3 regions of the Ruminococcus sp. RTP21484sp1_RTP21277st1_D2_RTP21277_210401 genome follow, and region 2 is predicted to be linked to each of the others. Evidence: riboswitches for the same ligand, from Rfam matches in the RefSeq annotation. Region 2 holds a riboswitch; each other region holds the start of a gene.

Region 1 (6,371 bases), on a different contig from region 2:
GAACTTAACTGGATCACAAGCGGTGATATCAGTCCAAGACAACTGGAGATGCTGCGTTTGTATATTCATGGGATGTCCTATTCGGAGATTGCAAGGAAAATGGATTGTTCGACTTCCGGGGTAAGATGGAATTTTCAGGAAATGATTGACAAGGCAGGATATAGCTGCAAGGAAGATCTGATAGCAGCTGCGTTGGAAAGTAAATTGATTGTAACCACACTGAAATAGAAAGGCATAGGCATATTCTGACAGGAAGGAGCTAAAAGTATGAAAAAATTTTCTATTGCTGTATGTGTTTGCGCAGTACTGTTTTCTTTTAGTAACTACGGTGAATGTGTGAGAGAAGTATCTGCCCAAACTTCTGGGGCAGAAGAGAATCTGGCAATTTTGCAAGACATTATCAGAGAAAATGAATGCCAGGCTGGAATGGCATTTCTGGGCTACACTTATGAAAATGCAGATACATCAGAGATACTTGAATATACCAGGCAGGAAGAATTGGCTGCGGCTTATCCTTTTTTGCAGGATGGAACTGTTGTTGATGCAGGAGGTTATGAAATCTATGCTATTGTTCCAGGACTTGATTGTAAGATCAGTATTTATCCGACTCAGGTTACGGAAGAAGGGGAATATTTGGAAGATCTGAACAATCCATGGTATATGGGGCAGGAAAATGAAGTCATTATCCTGCGCTGCAATATGAGCGAGATTTTTTCCAATGTAATGGTTTCTGTGCAGAAGCAGAATATGAGTGTGCAATACCATCCTATGGTATCGCTAAAGGATGGACACCTTGCAGCGGAAGCCTACTGCTATGATTTTTCAATATATTATGATTGGGATGAGTATCAATCAGAGTATGATTATTCATTGGATATAAATATTGCCAGGGACTTGATTGCGCAAACAGACGAAGTTAGTTATTACCTTGGTCTTGGAATGTCCCTGTGGTATACCGGTACGGAGGAGTATATTGAGGGAAGAAACTGTCCGGTATTTGTTATAGGGACAGATCATGAGGAACATTTTACAAAAGAAAAATATTATGCGGCAGGAGATAATGTGGTTTATTATTACGATCCGTTAGGCGATGCGTGGCTTTTGCTGGGAGCTGGCTGACAGACGGATTTTGGTATATGCTGACAGAAGATTCATCAGGGCGTGCAGATTGCAGGAATGATTTTTTAAACAGGCTTTCGTATATAACGGAGATTGATTAATTGGGGAAAGAGGAAACAGACATGAATGATTTTTTAACAGAAAAGAATAAAAAAACAGGAGTGTTAGGAAAACTGAAATGGGTTCTTTGTGGCTTCTGTATACTTTTTACTCTGGGAGCTATTGGCGCAGCAGAGAAATATATTGGTGAAGGACGCTGGGGAATGGCAGCAACGGAGATTATACTGGGATTGTTATTTTTGTATCCCACCTTCCGGGAAATCCAGAAAGCATTGAAGAAGAAAAAAGCCAGAGAAATAGCCTGTTGGTTTGAATCTTATGCCCAGAGCACGCTCTCATTTGAGAAGTTTGAGACTGAGATGGGAAAAGATGCTGTAAGGAAATTGGAAAAAATGATTGCCAAAGGGTATATTCGAAATATTCAGATAGACAGAGAAGAAAATTATATATTGATTACTGCACCAAACAGACGTGTGAATGAGAAGATTTATATTACAGTTACCTGTCCCAGCTGCGGTGCAAAGAATCAGATAATAAAAGGCCGCCTGTGCAACTGTGAATATTGCGGACAGCGTCTCACTTCTTGACAGCAGATGCGAATTATTACACAAGGGGCTGCCTGTTTTCCGGCAGCCCCAATGTTAGATTGTCACTTGTTAAGTTGGTTGAACCGCTGTATACGGAACCGTACGGTGGCGTGATAGCACGGATTACGAATGCGGTCGGCAGCTGTGGGAGCGTCATAGGCGCGGAACAGCTGACTTTCATATGTGATGTCGCCGGTAGGCGACATGTTCGTTTAGCGGCAAAGAAGAATATTTAAAAGCTGTGAAATTGTCTGATTTAGTACAGGATGCCTGAGGTAAGGGGCAATCTGGTTCATAGGAGCCAGCACAAAGTCACGATTCTGCATATCCGGATGGGGGATGTGAAGATCTGCAGTATCAATGATTTCCTGATCATAAAAGAGAATATCCAGATCCAGAGTACGAGGACCCCAGTGAATAATACGTTCCCGGTTTGCCTCCTGTTCCAGCTGATGAAGACGTTCCAGCAATTCTTCCGGTGAAAGAAGGGTACGCATTTTCAAAACTCCATTCAGAAATTCATCCTGATCGGTAACACCATAAGGTTCTGTTACAAGATAATCAGAAACGGCCTCTATCCGGCATCCTTTTGTTTTTTTCAAACCACGTATCCCATTGTCGATGAACAGCTTTTTATCTCCCATATTAGAGCCAAAAGCAATGTATGCAGTATGCCATTTTCTTGTGATTTCCACAGATACGGTTTTCAGTGGAAGACCAACAGGAGCCCAGGGCTTTTCAATTTTCAGTGTGATCTGTTCCAGATCGGAAAGAGAGTCGAGCAGCATCTCTGCAAGATTTTCTGCAAGTGCTTCCAGAAGCTTAAAAGTATGTTTTCTGGTGAAATCTGTAATCATGTGGCTGACTTCTCCGTAATTGATAGAAGCAGACAGATCATCCGTTAACCCGGCCTGACGTGTGTGGGTAAAGAGGGTGGCAGAAATAACAAATTTTTGTCCAAGTACATTTTCTTCCGGATAGACACCATGGTTGGCAAAAATTTCCAGTTCTTTAATTTCTATTTTATCAAATCTGGTTTTATCCATAACAGTTGTTCCTTTCTGTTGGCTATTTACAATTTTGAGGAATTTGAACGCAGTCGCTTCGCGACTGCGTTCATGAGCAAGTAGCGAAGCGGATTGCGAATGTCCTCTTTACTCTCAATTACAACCCAAAATTGCTTCTGTCATCTGGATTACGCGTCTGTTTTCCTTGACATCATGAACACGCACAAAAGAACAGCCCTTCATCACACCAATTACACTGGTAGCCAGTGTTCCCTCTACACGCTGGTCTACAGGCAGATCAAGTGCCAGTCCGATCATCGACTTGCGTGAGGTGCCAAGAAGAACCGGAAAGCCCAGATTCTTAAAAAGCTCCAGATGATTCATAGTTTCCAGATTCATCTCAAATGTTTTTCCAAATCCAACCCCTGGATCGAGAATGATTTTCTCATCTTTGATTCCTGCTTTTCTTGCAAGATTGACACATTCCTGTGTCTCAGAAAGCATATCAATGAGAAAATTGTTATATTCTGTATTGGACTTATTGTGCATGAGACAGCATGCAACATCATATTTGGCAATTACAGCTCCCATTTCAGAATCATATTTTAATCCCCAGATATCGTTGACCAGATCTGCACCGGCCTGAATCGCACTTTCTGCCACGCTGCTTTTGAAGGTATCTACAGAAATGGGAATGTCAAAACGTTTTCTGACCGCTTCGATAACGGGCAAAACTCTCTGAGCTTCTTCCTCTGCACTGACCGGCGTGTGTCCGGGACGCGTAGATTCCCCGCCAATATCGATAATATCCGCACCATCCGCGATCATGGCTTCTGTATGCCGCAAAGCTTCATCTAAATGATTCCATTTCCCGCCATCGGAAAAAGAATCAGGAGTAATATTTAAAATTCCCATTATATAAGTGTGATTTTGTGTATCAAAAAAACGATTTCCAATTTTCATAAATAGAAACCATCCTTTCTGTTAGATTTTTTAGAAGGCTTAATATTCAATTGTCAGATTTTTTTTCTCAGAAGGCCAGTAACATTCTGAAGCTGCTGAACATGAAAAACAATTTCTGGACTTTTTATCAGCCTTATATAGCAGCATAGCCAACACATTATCAGATCCATCCGTCCTGTGCTGACTGATCGCAGATAATATTTCCTCTTTTTCCTGCTCTGTAAAATGCAGATCTGCCAGAATCTTTCCGGCTATTTCAGCTCCTGCAATGTCATGAGAAATACCCGACAGATATTGCTGCGCACGGCCAATGTCATGAAGAAGAGCAGTGGCATAAATGATTTCCCTGGACAGATTAAGCTTGTTTTCCAGAGAATAAATATACATCAGCCTGGCAACATCCAGAAAGTGTTCCGGCGTATGTCTGCAGAAAATACGATCTTTTTCAAGCTCCTGTATTTTCTTACAGTGCTTTTGATAAAGGGGATGCCGCCAGATTAAAGAAATACGGTTTGTTTCAGAAAAAGAACTGCTCATTTTCCGACCATGGAAAGGAACATTTTCTGCAGCTCCTTATCTTCTTTGAAGGCTCCGCGGGTTACAGTCGTAATTGTTTTGCTTCCTGGCTTTTTAACGCCTCGCATGGTCATGCAGGTGTGTTCTGCTTCCAGCATAACCATAATTCCCTTCGGAGAGAGGGCACGCTCCAGAGCGTCCGCAATCTGTACTGTGAGGCGTTCCTGGATCTGCGGTCTTCTGGCATAAACCTCTACCGTACGTGCCAGCTTGCTTAATCCTGTGACTTTTCCATCGGGAATATAAGCCAGGTGCGCCTTACCATAAAAAGGCATCAGATGATGCTCGCACATAGAGTAAAAAGTAATATCTTTTTCCAATACGATCTCATTATTTTCTACTGGAAACTGCTTCAGTAAATGGGGATCTGCTTCCTGATCGAGACCACCGTAAATTTCCTCGCACATACGTGCAATTCTGTCGGGAGTATCAATCAGTCCCTCCCGGGTAATATCCTCACCGATTCCTTCCAGAAGCAGGCGGATGGCCTGTTCTACTTTTTGTTTGTCAACCATTAAAAATAACCTCCTTTGTATTTGATTGCGGAGACTATCCTTTTTTGATAAAACCGGGGAAGGATTTTCGAATTCGAATATCTGCCTGCTTAATACGCAAAAAAGGATATCTCCAATTGTGATAGAATGTATGTCGAAAACATTCCCTTGAGCCTGTTAAAAAACGTTTCCACAAATCGCAACGTGCGTCTTGTAGAAAATCCCTTTCAGGCAGGCTCTGACACAATATGAGATATCCCTCTTATAGTGCTTGCAACGGGTGCGGATAATATACCGTAAGACGTGCTTTTCGTTTCAGTGACAACTCCCCATTCACCGAACACTTGACGCATAAAATCCTATTTTGCATATCATTCATTTCGAAAGTTAGTATATCACGTCTTTTGGGAATAGAAAAGTGTTTTTTCTTAAACAGGTTGCGAAAGGGTAACGTGGATATTATAATAGGAATAGACAAAATTCACTGGAAGGAGTCAGTTTTATGACAGTTAAAGAACGAATCACCGCACTTCGGGAAGTAATGGCAGAGAAGAAAATAGATGCCTATCTTGTTCCCACAGATGATTTTCATGCATCTGAATATGTAGGAGAATACTTTAAGTGCAGAAAATATATTACAGGTTTTACCGGATCTGCCGGCAGAGCAGTCATCATGCAGGATATGGCTGGATTGTGGACAGATGGAAGATATTTCATCCAGGCGGCCGCACAGCTGGAGGGAACGGGTGTAGAGCTTTTTAAAATGGGAGAACCAGATGTTCCCACTGTGCACCAGTTTCTGGAAGAAAAATTAGGCGAGGGAATGTGCCTTGGTTTTGACGGAAGAACCGTCAGCGCCGAAGAAGCAGATGAACTGACCGAACTTCTTGCAAAAAAAGGAGCCACTCTTCAGACGGATTCTGATCTGGTAGGAGAAATCTGGGAAGATCGTCCGGCACTTTCCTGTAAACCGGTTATGGAACTGGATGTAAAATGGGCAGGCGAATCCCGTGCTGACAAATGTGCAAGAATCCGTAAATCAATGGAAGAGAAAGGTGCAGATGGATTTGTACTGACTTCTCTGGATGACATTGCATGGCTGCTGAATATTCGTGGCGGCGATGTACATTGCTGTCCGGTTGTTCTCTCTTATCTGATAATGACAAAAACAGAAATCAGGCTGTTTGCAAATGAAAAAGCATTTTCGGCTTCAATTCTGGACGCATTATCTAAGGATGGCGTAACCATTCTGCCCTATGACAGCATTTATGAATATGTAAAAACATTTGAGAAAGACATGACAGTTCTTCTTTGTAAAAAGAAAGCCAACTGTCGTCTGGTAAACAGTATTCCGAAGGAAGTAACGATTCTGGATGAAGCCAACCTGACTTTTCTTCCAAAATCAATTAAAAATCCAGTAGAAGTAGAAAATGAACGTATCGCTCATATCAAAGACGGAGTTGCGCTTACCAAATTCATCTGCTGGCTAAAGAAAAATGTTGGCAGAATTACAATGACAGAGTTAAGCGCAGGAGAGAAGCTGTACAGCTTCCGTGCCCAGCAGG
Region 2 (6,371 bases):
TGTAAAAAAGCATAGACGTACCATCCCTTCTTTTACATAGATTTACTAATAACAGGAGGCTATCTTGAAGTATTTTAGAGCCTGTTTGAGAAAGGCTTTCTGTATTTTATCTTTCGTAGAATAGGGAATAGTCGATCTGAAAAGATGACCTTCGATACCAGATGACTTCTGGTGAGTCTTATTATAGGTTCTCTATCTCCATTTGTCCAGTCTTTTTTTTACAAATTTTTCTAAAAAAACTATAAACCTTTTTGTTCTTGCAGTATAATATTAACGGAGGTAAAATTATGACAATATTAACATGTCTTGGTGACAGCATCACCGATTGTGAACACTGCTTTTCCAGAGATTTCCTTGGCAATGGCTATGTAAAAATGCTGTCAGACTGTCTTAAAAGGGACGGCTCAGACTATCAGGTACGCAATTATGGCACTGACGGCTTTACTATAAACAGACTTCTGCAGAGAATTCAGGGTGATTCTGATTTTACAAGTGATATTATAACAATTTTAATCGGAATTAATGATATTGGATTAATAATGAATACGGACAGAACACCGTTTCAGCAGAGGAATATGCTTTTTTCTTTTTACAAATGCTATGCAGATCTTATAACAATATTAGCAAAATCAAACTCGCGCATTATTTTAATGGAGCCTTTTCTTTTTCCCTGGCCTGCCTGTTATAGAACCTGGCTTCCTTTTCGCCAGAAAATATCACAAATGATCCACCAGCTATCAGAACAGTTTCAAATTCCTTATCTTACATTGCATGAGGAATTGAATGAAAAGGCGCGTCGTTATGGATATTCAGAAATTACTACAGATGGGATTCACCTTACTGAGCAGGGACAAAAATTTCTGGCAGACAGATTGTATAAATTAATTTGCGGCTATTCACCGTACTAGTACATCGTTTTCGAAATAACTATACCACTCACTTGTCTGTGAATCCGATTGCACAGGTATAAAAGCCTCGGCGTAGCCCGCTACGCCTGCGTTTTTATACCTGCACACTCGAATTCACATCCTACGCGATTGGTATAGTTATTTACGAAACGATGTACTAGAGCGTGTTTGAAAAAGGCTTTCTGCAAGATGTGTAAAAAGCAATCTGTCTTATAACAGACTATTTTCAGTTGCATTGCTGGATACAATTATGTATAATGACCCTAAACTTATAAAAGAAGGTTTTTTTATGGATAAAATCATTAAAGAAATTGAAGATATGTCACTAAATGCATGGCCCTCCCATAAAATGGAGCTTTATGATGGATGGATTCTCCGTTTTTCCTATTTTTATACACATAGAACAAACAGTGTGGAGCAGTTCGGAACTTCTACCCTTTCCTGGAGGGAAAAGGTTTCTTTCTGCGAAGCAGAGTATGCCCGACTGGGCAGCCCTGCAATTTTTAAGATCAGTCCTCTGGTTTCTCCGAATTTTGATTATCTTCTGGAAAACCGCAACTACGAAATCCAGCATACAACAAATGTTATGGCAGCCTCACTGGATGGAGCAGATCTTTCTGCGCCTTGCGATCAGGTAACTCTTACTGACGATATTCCAGATATTTGGATTGAAAGTCTTTTTGATCTGAAAGGCACCATTAATCCTGTTCACCGTGCTGTAGTTCCATCCATGTATCATGCCATCGTAAAAGACACCGTATGCGCCTCCATCTGGAGTAACGGAAAAATTATTGCAACCGGGCTTGGCATTCTGGATCGAAATTATATTGGATTGTACGCTATCCATGTTCGCGAAGATTTCAGACACAAGGGTTATGCTCGTCAGATTTGTACTGCACTTCTAAAAGAAGGAAAAAAGAAAGGCGCAACTAAGGCCTATCTTCAGGTAGTAGAGGGAAACACTCCAGCACGTAATCTTTATGAATCACTTGGACTTCATTATCTCTACACCTATTGGTTCCGGGTTCAGACACATACAAACTGAAAACTTTTCAGAGCATGTTTAAAAAAGGCTGCGATCAGTGTTTATCCTGATCACAGCCTTTTATTTGGGAATCGTATTTTTTGACTTATTCAACAAGTTGATTTCTCAAACAATCAACTTTCCAGTAAGTGCATTGCTTCATAATCCATCTTATGCCATATTATTTAATTTGGGGTTTTGTATATAATTCAGATCCTGGACTGCTGCCATTTATACGGTCTTCTTCTCCAGCTTAGCAGGTCTTATGTTTCCTACAACCATGCCTGTAAGCGGGCTGTAATAAAGAAGACTGGTAAGTACGGAGTAGATTGGAGTCATGATTGCAAACTGTACAAGACGTCCTGGCATAATTGCATAGAAGTTTGCTCCGATCATTACCAGTCCTGCAGTGGTCAGTCCAAGTGTTCCCACTACGCCAGAGACTGCAATTGCGACACACATAACAACAGTCTTTACTTTTCTGTTCTTTTCAGCCATTAGTTTTCCAGCCAGTCCGGGGATCACACCCCAGGCAACTGCTGATAAAGTAATCAGTGGATTAACTCCATAGCCTTTCATAAAACATCCAATAATATCGGCAACAGCACCTTCTACACCACCAGCTACAGGTCCCATCCAAAGACCTGCCAATACAGTGGCGACAGTCCCCAATGTAATTCGATATACACCAAGATCAATTACCAGAACGCGTGACAGCACAAGCTGGATTGCTACCAGCAGTGCAAGGAATACAAGAGTCTTAACACTCCATGTCTGTTTGTTTTTACGCATAAAAAAAACACCTCCATAATGATTAAAATAACAGAGTAGTTACCATAAATAATAATCCCTCCACATTATGAGATGTTCTCACATGTAGCAACGGGTGCGGAAAATATATCGTAAACAGTCCTGCTGCTTTTCGTTTCACGGCGACTCCCCAGCCAATGAACACTTGACGCATAAATTCCTACTTCGCTATTATTTATTTAAAATGATTATAGCACAAAATATAGAAATTTCAATATGTATTTGTTATAATATTCACATAAATAAATTAGTCGTTACTGTTTACTGGTAATGTTCCGCGAGTGTTTTTTGTGAACAAAGTTCACAGAAAACCCGAGAATCTTAGCGCGAAATCATGCGAATGCATGATTTCTGTGCATCGCGAAGCGCGTTACTGTTCACTGACAAATGTTTGTGCATACTCTCCTCTTTTTCGCATATTCTAAGAATATCTTCCCTTATATAGGAAAAATATTTGACAAAAAGGAGTGTTTCTATGAATATAAAATCCACAAACAAATCATCCTGCCAAAAACAGTCGCCACTACAGAATCCTTACAATGTTTTTTATAATAATTACATGAATACAAATGCTACTACAGAATGTACAGGACTTGGCTATCGTATGCCAGATAACTCGGAGGAATGGAATGCATGCCGAGAGGTTTTCGATTTTCTTCCTGTACCATTTCCGGATTCGGAGGATACAAAGCAACAATGAAAAATTTCACAAAACTATTACTTGGCTCTTTGGTACTGTTCTCTCTGTCAGGATGTACTGCCGGTGATATAATCACCAGCTATACTTCTACTTCTGATCAGAGTGAAACCACCTTACAGAACACTTCAGAAACGCCCAAACAGCGTGTTTATATGGATGAAATCAAAGGAACCCTTAAGGATTTCACCGGTGCCACCCTGACTATGGAAAGTCAGGAACAAACTTACGTTTTTGATCTTTCTGAAGCAACTTTGGAATGCGAAGATGGCATGATCACTGGAGATGAAATCAGTGTCATTTATGAGGGTCAGCTCTCTAACAAAGATACCAGCACTGTAAAAGCATTGAAAGTAGTAGACGACTTTCACAAAAAGCATCAGCTGGAAGTACGAAAGGCCTATGGGGAAGTACAGAGTCTGACTCCAAATACCATTACCATAAAAAATAAAAAAGGCAAAACAGCCACCTATCCAATCACTGGAACTGAACAATATTATCAGAATGGCATCCGCACCGGTGTATGGGTATACATTCATTTTAAAGGCAAGTTTGCTTCCAGTCAGGATACCCAAAGTTCTTCTCTTAATGCCAGTCATCTGAAAGTACTAAGCATTTCAGATATTGATCCGCTTACACTTCCAGATCCAACACCAACACCAGATCCTGCACAAGTTTCTGCCGATGACTCAGCAAAAGAACAGCAGATTCATGCAGAAATTCAGAATATTTCCCTGAATACGCTCACAGTTCTTCCCTCTGGCTCTGACAGCACAATAAATGTGGACTTGTCTCAGATTCCTTCTTACTTTAAAGGTGGAACAGCACCAGGCTCCTATGTAACCATAACTTGCACTGGACAATTTCAGGGAAATTCACTGGATGGTGTTACTGTTACAGCAGTCACCGGTGATGATCCGGATTCTCTTGGAAGCCGGGAAATTACCAGCTCAGTCAGCGGTACAATTATAGGCCATACAGCAAATACCGTCACACTTCAAACTGGCGATGGCGCAACCATAACCTGCTTTACAGAAGGGGCAAAGGATACCTCCACCAGTAATATGGAATCCGGCGCAGGTATCTGCATTACCTTTGATCCTACAAAATCCAAAAATTCCAACATTTATACATCTATCAAGATTCAGGACGCCTGAAGGTGTCCTGAATCCTTTTCTCTCCATCTGCCAGCCAGGCTCTCACATCCCCGGATTCTCCCAGAATGTCCATAAATGCCTGGTATTCATCCATTAAGCCCTTCCCATGTAAGACCATATAAGCTCCTGCATCACTTCCAAGAGCCACCTTTGCTCGGTACTTGTATGCCAGACGAAGGTTCTTTGCGGCCAGTTCTATAATAGGATCAAGCACTGATTCCTTATATCTTCCACATCCACGAAGATTTCGAATTGTCACAAGAGTAGGAACCCATACACTATCACTGTCAGCTAATTCTCTGATTGTTTCCGGATCAATATAATTTCCATGTTCTACTGAATCCACACCAGCTTCCACAGCTGCCTGTACACCATAAATTCCATTGGTATGGCTCATCACCGCCATCCCTTCTTCATGGGCAATATGTACCATCTCGCAGACTTCCTTCCTGTCTAAAGGCGTTCCGGTAATCTGTCCATGGTTATTAAAATCCAGAAGTCCTGTGGTCATAATTTTAATAAAATCTGCCCCTTTGTTTTTCGCTTCTTTCAAAAGGACATGGTATTCTTTCATAGTGTCAAAACCTTTTCCCACGATAGAGCCATAGTGTCCATTTTTATGGATGGCAAAAATAGGAGTACGATAATCAATTCCATATTCTGGTGCCAGTTTCCTGGCTCTTTCCGATACTCCTAATGCATCTCCACCATCTCTTACAAAGACAATCCCCAGCTCTTCATAAGCTTTCAAATGTTTCCGTATCACTTCATCGTTTACATGATCCTTATGAATAGAAATTGCATCTTTATAATTCAGTCCATCCATGATCAGGTGCGCATGACACTCTCCAAACATTTCTTCCTATAACACTGATTATCTTGAAAAATAATTCAGCTTTTCCTTTCTTCCGCAGAGCGTGTTTGAAAAAAGGACTTCTGCAAGATGTGCGTCACAATTTGTGGGAGATTTTGTCCGGAGGAGGGCATCGTAGCGGGCTATGACAACCGAATTCGGGCAAAATATACCGCAAAGTGGGGCGTACAGATTGTGGGAATGCTTTTTCAAACACGCTCTAATACGGATTTTTTTCAATCCTCTTTTATTATTTATTGCAACTATTCAGCGGGTGCTATTCCGCAAGGTGCTTTTGCGAAGGAACTGAACAACTGCTATTTATTTTCGAAAAAGGCTCGAATTTCTTTCTCGGAAGCCTGCACAGACCCCTGTACAAAGAAAGGCTTACCGCCTCCCCTGCCATTCAATACTGCATTCATCTCTTTTGTAAACTGACGTAAGTCTCCGTCTTTTTCTCCCATAGCATACTTATAGCTTCCATCTGCATTCCTGGAGAATACTGCACAACGCCCCTTACAGACCTGTAAAATTGCATCTGTAAGCTTCTGAACGCTTCCTGCTTCCATTCCTTCCTGGAATAAAAGCACATTCTCTTTTTCTTTCCATTTAGCAGCTTCGCCAACGATAAATTCTTCTTCTAACGCATGTACTCTTCCCTTCAGAGCAAAATTTTCATCCTGAAGCCTTGCTACCGCTGACGCTGTTTTGTCCATTTTCGCAGACAGCTTCACGGAAATCTGACGATTCTGTTCATTTACCATATTCAGATAATCAAGCACTCGCTTACCTGACAGCATTTCCATACGAACCCCCTCACGGAATTTCACCACAGAAAGCAACTTCACCATTCCAATTTCTCCAGTACGCGTCACATGAGTTCCGCAGCATGCGCAGGTATCTGCTCCTGGAAAGCGCACAA
Region 3 (6,371 bases), on a different contig from region 2:
GGGGATTGATTGAAGACAGTGTTGTCTATAAAGACCTGTTTGATACCAGACTGATGAATTGCCTCATGCCACGACCTGCAGAAGTACAGACAACGTTCTGGAAAAAATATGGGGAGAATCCAAAAGCAGCTTGTAGGCGGTTCTATTTTAAGCCATGACCATTTCCAGGGAGGACATTATACCTTCGCAATGGCTAAGGCACCGATTGAAAAGCATGTGACCATTCCTGGATTTGAGGATGTGGAAGCGGGAATTGTAAAGTGGCCGTTATCAGTGCTCCGTATCCGTCATAAAAATCCAGAACGGTTGATTGACCTTGCAACACATGTGCTGCAGGCATGGAGAGGCTATACAGATGAAGCAGCCTTTGTATTTGCCAATACGGACGGAGAGCCACATAATACCATAACCCCAATTGCCCGTAAAGTGGAAGATGTATACGAGCTGGATCTGACACTTCGCAATAATATTACGACGAAAGAACATCCACTTGGTGTATATCATCCACATGCACAGTACCATCATATTAAAAAGGAAAATATCGGACTGATCGAGGTAATGGGGCTTGCAGTTCTTCCGGCCAGATTAAAAGAAGAGCTGGAGCTTTTAGAGGAATACATTTTATCTGGAAAAGATATTTCTTCAAATGAAAAAATAGCAAAGCATGAGGATTGGGTGAAAGAATTGCTGGAAAAATATCCGGATATTAATGCAGAGAACATTCATGCAATTCTTCAAAAAGAAGTAGGACTGGTGTTTGTACATGTGCTGGAAGATGCCGGAGTTTATAAATGCACACCAAAAGGAAGAGAAGCTTTTATGCGTTTTGTGGACAGTTTATAGGACGTGTTTTGACCGTGATTATAATGAATGCTGTAGTATGAAGTACAAAACTACAGAACAAGAAAATATTTTATAACAGCAGTTGCAGCCGGTATCTCATGATATATAAAATGAGAATATCGGCTGCTTTTCATTATTTTTACCCCTAAAAGGTAATCTTCTGAAAACCAAAACTGTAGTTTGGATCTCAACTGAAAAAAATTAAATTTTTTTGTTACCATCCACTATTTTTTACGATATATAATATGAATGGAAATTTTTTTATTCAAAAAGGCGCCTTATCTGTTGCTGGTCAGATTATGGACAGTGACTTTTAGCTTAAAGAAACCCGGAGGACAACCTGTAAATGAATGATGATGAAATTATAAACCTGTTTTTGAAAAGAGATGAGAATGGAATTATAGAATTGAGTACTAAGTATCATCCCTATTGCTACAAGATTGCCTGGAATTTATTGGCGAATAGAGAAGATGCCGAGGAATGTCTGAATGATACCTGGTTTTCAGTATGGTCACAGATTCCTCCTACGCATCCTCCTGTATTGGCACACTTTTGCGGTCGGATTACAAGAAATCTTAGTATTGACCGTTTAAGAAAAAAGTTTGCAGGCAAGCGCCCGGATGTTCATATGGCAGATGTTATAGAGGAAATGGATCAGCTAAATGTAACTTATACCGTGGAAGAACAGCTGGCGGAAAAAGAACTGATGGAAACCATAAATCGTTTTTTGGAAGAAATGTCTCCAAAGGACAGAAATATTTTTGTACGAAGATACTGGTTTTTAGATCCTGTTTCTGCAATATCCCAAAAGCATCATATGTCAGCGGGAAGCGTGAAAATGAATTTATACAGAAACCGGAAAAAGCTGTTGAAACTGTTGGAAAAAGAAGGAGGACGCATATGAAAAAGTTTGATTTTTCAAAAGAATTTGGTAATATTGATCCGAAATATATAGAGGAAGCAGAGCGGGAATGGAGTGAAAAAAAGGAAAACCGGAGACCAAAAAAGTGGAGCATAGTAGCAGCTGCCTGTGTGATCGTCACCTTGGGTTCTGTTATCTTTTCTAATCCACATATCCAGGCTGCAATAAAAAATATTACATTGTCCATAGGAGAAACCCTTGGTTTCCCAAAAAGCATTGAATCTTATACGGAAGTGTTGAATACCTCTAAGGAAGACACGGGAATTACTGTAACATTAAAAGAAGTTGTTCTGGATAATGGGGTTCTGTTAACAAAGGTGCATGCAGAAAAAACATCTTCCGGGCAAAAGGGCACGGATGATGTCCAGGATGCCTGGACCTTTGCCAATACACAGCTTGACATTGATTATCAGAAAACTACAATAAATGGACAGAAAATTGAAGAATACGAAAGCGGACACTATCTGCCGTATTCGGATGAGGATTTACTAAATACCGGACTGGATGAAAATGTCTATGATGCTGTTCTGGAATCCCGCTTTTCCCTTGATGAGGATTTGGGAGAAAATCCGGAAGTACATTTGGTACTTGGTGCTTATCAAAATGAAAATCTTGGCGAAGATTATTTTGCAGAATTTGAGTTTGATTTTTCTATTCCTCATGCGGAGCTTATGAAACAGACAGTTCATAAAAAGCTAGAAGATATTTCTATTAAAACAGAAGAAGGAACCGTGAAATTAACAGACTTTTCCATGAATAAACTGCAAAGTATAATTAAGGCAGAAATTCCGGAAGAACTTGAGGAAAAGCTGTATAATGGTAATGAGATGATGCTTATGGGGACAGACAGTAAAGGAAATCAGGTACAGTATGAACTGCGCAGTAATTCGGCAGATGGTAAGTCTCAATGGAGTTTTAAAACCAGTTTCTGGGGTATGTATCAGCTGGATTCTGACGGCCCGGTTCTTTTGCTCCCGGATATTGACAGCGATTATCTGGAATTACAGCTTTATACCAGAGAACCTTACATGGCTGCCGCAGACACTGTCTGGGTTGATGACGATTTTGTAGAAATTGGTGAGACTACAGAAGAAATGGAAGAAGTTCCAGAGGATACTTTGGAGGGAGAAAATCCGTCAGATGCAGAGGAGCCGATTGAAACTCAAATTATCGGAGGGGCAGCAGCTCCCACAGAAGTAAGGCTTCAAGACGATACAGACCAGAAAGAAAATACCGACGCAGCAGATAAAACGGATGAAGATTATGGAACCGAAGAAAGCGCATATGATGGAACTACAGGTGAAATCACTGCAGAATCTGACTGGACACCTGTCAGTGAAAAAATAAGGATTCAGATTAAGTAGAGAAACGTGAATCTTCTTAAAAAATACCATGTCAAAGAAGCTTTGCATACCTGTTTTTTCCACTGTAAAAGGTAAATTGCTTTTCATTAGGCAGAATTTTTTATATAATCCAAGTGAGAAGCAAAACCGATTGGAAGAACAGGAGCAGAGCAAATATGAACATTGGAACGCAGATATTAAAAATACGAAAAGAAAAGGCGCTGACTCAGGAGGAATTTGGAAAAATATTTCATGTTACCAGACAGACTGTGTCTAATTGGGAGAATGAAAAGAGATTCACGTTCATGGAAAAACAAATTCGTGCGATTTGACCAGATTGTGGGGAAAGCTGTTGTAAGATACTATCCTTCTTTTAAGTGGTTAGGATAATAAGAAACGCGAATATCAGTGGCTTATTTAGTACTGGAATATTCGCGTTTTTTATTTGATATCGCAAAGTTTTTATATTTTCAAATATATGTAATCAGTTGGCAGCCGGTTTTCTAAAAAGATTAAAAATTCCTGTCTGCTCAATCAATCTTGTGATGGTAAAGAAGATAAAGGAATCAATTGGCCACATGATCAGGTTCTTTACAGTACGCATTGGGAGGATTGCAAGGAATCCTTTTCCGTAAAGCATGTCCAGCCATAAGGTATTTAACAGAACATTTACAATCAGAACGACAACCAGTTTTGCAATCAGCACGCGACGGAAAGTGAGCTTATGTTTGTAGTAAAAACATCCATAAATAAATGCCGCGAGCATTGCGTTAAAGGTGAACCCAAAGAAAAATGGACCATCCGGGCGGATAAAGAATTTCACAATATCCAGCACACCGGCAAACAGACATCCGGTAATGGGTCCAAACAGATAATCAGCAATCTGGTTCGGGATACCGGAAAATCCAATTTTTACATAGGGACCGATATTGATAGAAGCAACTGAATTTAAAATCAGTGCCAGGGCAGCAAGCATTGCACAGACTGCCAGGGTAGAAGTGGTTTTCAGCTCTTTGGCTGAGGTGAGAAACATGTTCTTTGTTTTCTCCATAAAAAAATTACCTCCTTTTCTTTTTTCGCTCACAATAGGAGATAATTTATGGATTCATATTTATCTTCTGTTGCAGCGAGAAGCAATCCACGAACCGCAAGATTTCTCTTTTCGTCCTCCGGCAACTCTCCATCCGGAAGGCACTTTACGCTCATGAATTTACTCTGCATTACTTTACATGGGGCAGTATATAACAGATTATTGGAAAAAGCAAGAAAAAAATATATAAAAATATAAGTTTTTGCAATTAAGAAAACAGACAAGAAATCGTGGCATTTTCTCCATATTTTCTAAAACTTTGTCCATATGTTTTTACAAAAATCAGACTATAATAAAAGAAAAAACCGTTCAGGAGGAATCATTATGGCAATTTTAGTTACAGGTGGTGCTGGTTATATTGGAAGCCACACGGTAGTGGAGCTTCAGAATGCAGGATATGATGTTGTGGTACTGGACAATTTAAGCAATGCAAGTGAAAAAGCACTGGACAGAGTATCAAAAATCACAGGAAAACCAGTGAAGTTTTATAAGGCAGATATTCTGGACAGAGATGCTTTAAATGATATTTTTGACAAGGAAACTATTGAGTCCTGCATCCATTTTGCAGGTTTGAAGGCAGTTGGAGAATCTGTGGTTAAGCCCTGGGAGTATTATGAAAATAACATAGCAGGCACTTTAACCCTGGTTGATGTAATGAGAAAAAATAATGTGAAAAATATTATTTTCTCTTCCTCAGCAACTGTATATGGAGATCCGGCACAGATTCCGATTACAGAAGAATGCCCAAAGGGACAGTGTACGAATCCGTATGGCTGGACAAAATCCATGCTGGAACAGGTGCTTACCGATATCCAGAAAGCAGATCCAGAATGGAATGTTATGCTTCTTCGTTACTTTAATCCAATTGGCGCACATAAGAGTGGAACAATTGGAGAGAACCCAAATGGCATTCCCAATAACCTTATGCCATATATTACACAGGTAGCAGTTGGTAAGCTGAAGGAACTTGGTGTATTTGGAAATGATTATGATACTCCGGATGGAACTGGTGTAAGAGACTATATTCATGTTGTGGATCTGGCAAAGGGGCATGTAAAAGCGCTTAAGAAAATCGGGGAAAATCCTGGGCTTGCGATTTACAATCTGGGAACCGGAAAGGGCTATAGTGTTCTTGATATTGTAAAGAATTTTGAAGCTGCAACTGGTGTGAAAATTCCATATGTGATCAAACCTCGCCGAGCCGGAGATATTGCAACTTGTTATTGTGATGCATCTAAGGCAGAAAAAGAGCTTGGCTGGAAAGCAGAAAACGGTATCCGTGAGATGTGTGAAGATTCCTGGAGATGGCAGTCTAATAATCCGCAGGGATATGAAGAATAGGATGTATATTTAAAATAAGAGAGCTGTAAGATGCAGCCCTCTTATTTTTTTGAATAATTGACCTTATGTTATAAATGAACGCATTTTTATCCTAAAATGTTCTATTTTTTTAAATTCTACAATTTTGTGCATGTTTTGTTAAATGTTGTTTATGTAATTTTGGGAAAGATAAAGATATAATTATATTCGGATTAAGGAAGTACGAAAATAAACCTGAAAAAACAGGAGAAAGAGAAGGAAAACATGGAAGAAAAAAGATATTTGAAATGGTACAACAAAGTCGGATACGGTTCCGGAGATGTGGCTGGAAATGTGGTATATGCATTCCTTTCCACCTTCGTAATGCTCTATCTGACCAATACTGTTGGATTGAACCCGGGTATTGTAGGAACATTGATTGCAGTATCAAAACTGTTTGATGGAGTGACCGATATTTTCTTCGGCTCTATGATTGATAAGACAAAAACAAAAATGGGAAAAGCAAAACCCTGGATGCTGTATGGTTATATCGGCTGTGCAGTTACTTTGATCGGTGTATTTGCAATTCCGGAAAGTCTTGGACAGACAGCGCAGTATGCATGGTTCTTTATTGCATATTCCCTGTTAAATGCAGTGTTCTATACAGCAAATAACATTGCATATTCAGCTCTTACAGCTCTGATTACCAAAAACAGCAAAGAACGTGTAGAAATGGGATCTTACCGTTTTATCTTTGCATTTTCTACCAGTCTTTTGATCCAGTCTGTTACTATCAAGTTTGTTGAGATTATGGGAGGGGGAGCTGCTGGATGGAGAATTGTAGCAATCATTTATGCCATCATTGGACTTATTA

Evidence for each region. Region 2 has a riboswitch for tetrahydrofolate ahead of AB5706_RS00185 (folate family ECF transporter S component). Riboswitches for the same ligand answer to the same signal wherever they lie in the genome.
Region 1: another riboswitch for tetrahydrofolate. It lies ahead of folE (GTP cyclohydrolase I FolE); the one in region 2 lies ahead of AB5706_RS00185 (folate family ECF transporter S component).
Region 3: another riboswitch for tetrahydrofolate. It lies ahead of AB5706_RS22075 (folate family ECF transporter S component); the one in region 2 lies ahead of AB5706_RS00185 (folate family ECF transporter S component).

The regions. Positions count from the first base shown of each region.
Region 1 is NZ_JBCOMJ010000016.1:2,853-9,223, reverse strand. It holds gene AB5706_RS11670 (response regulator transcription factor) at 1-228, shown strand, start outside; gene AB5706_RS11665 (hypothetical protein) at 268-1,119, shown strand; gene AB5706_RS11660 (hypothetical protein) at 1,242-1,766, shown strand; gene folK (2-amino-4-hydroxy-6-hydroxymethyldihydropteridine diphosphokinase) at 1,979-2,812, opposite strand; gene folP (dihydropteroate synthase) at 2,927-3,736, opposite strand; gene AB5706_RS11645 (HD domain-containing protein) at 3,776-4,273, opposite strand; gene folE (GTP cyclohydrolase I FolE) at 4,270-4,827, opposite strand; THF riboswitch at 5,079-5,175, opposite strand; gene AB5706_RS11635 (aminopeptidase P family protein) at 5,309-6,371, shown strand, end outside.
Region 2 is NZ_JBCOMJ010000001.1:36,140-42,510, forward strand. It holds gene AB5706_RS00170 (prepilin peptidase) at 1-13, opposite strand, end outside; gene AB5706_RS00175 (SGNH/GDSL hydrolase family protein) at 288-908, shown strand; gene AB5706_RS00180 (GNAT family N-acetyltransferase) at 1,198-1,953, shown strand; gene AB5706_RS00185 (folate family ECF transporter S component) at 2,164-2,724, opposite strand; THF riboswitch at 2,811-2,912, opposite strand; gene AB5706_RS00190 (hypothetical protein) at 3,376-4,596, shown strand; gene AB5706_RS00195 (amidohydrolase family protein) at 4,577-5,452, opposite strand; gene AB5706_RS00200 (DUF6783 domain-containing protein) at 5,471-5,689, opposite strand; gene AB5706_RS23020 (alanyl-tRNA editing protein) at 5,767-6,371, opposite strand, start outside.
Region 3 is NZ_JBCOMJ010000050.1:9,671-16,041, reverse strand. It holds gene AB5706_RS23270 (hypothetical protein) at 1-158, shown strand, start outside; gene AB5706_RS22095 (hypothetical protein) at 109-843, shown strand; gene AB5706_RS22090 (RNA polymerase sigma factor) at 1,190-1,747, shown strand; gene AB5706_RS22085 (DUF4179 domain-containing protein) at 1,744-3,129, shown strand; gene AB5706_RS22080 (helix-turn-helix transcriptional regulator) at 3,285-3,440, shown strand; gene AB5706_RS22075 (folate family ECF transporter S component) at 3,593-4,159, opposite strand; THF riboswitch at 4,231-4,328, opposite strand; gene galE (UDP-glucose 4-epimerase GalE) at 4,523-5,539, shown strand; gene AB5706_RS22065 (MFS transporter) at 5,783-6,371, shown strand, end outside.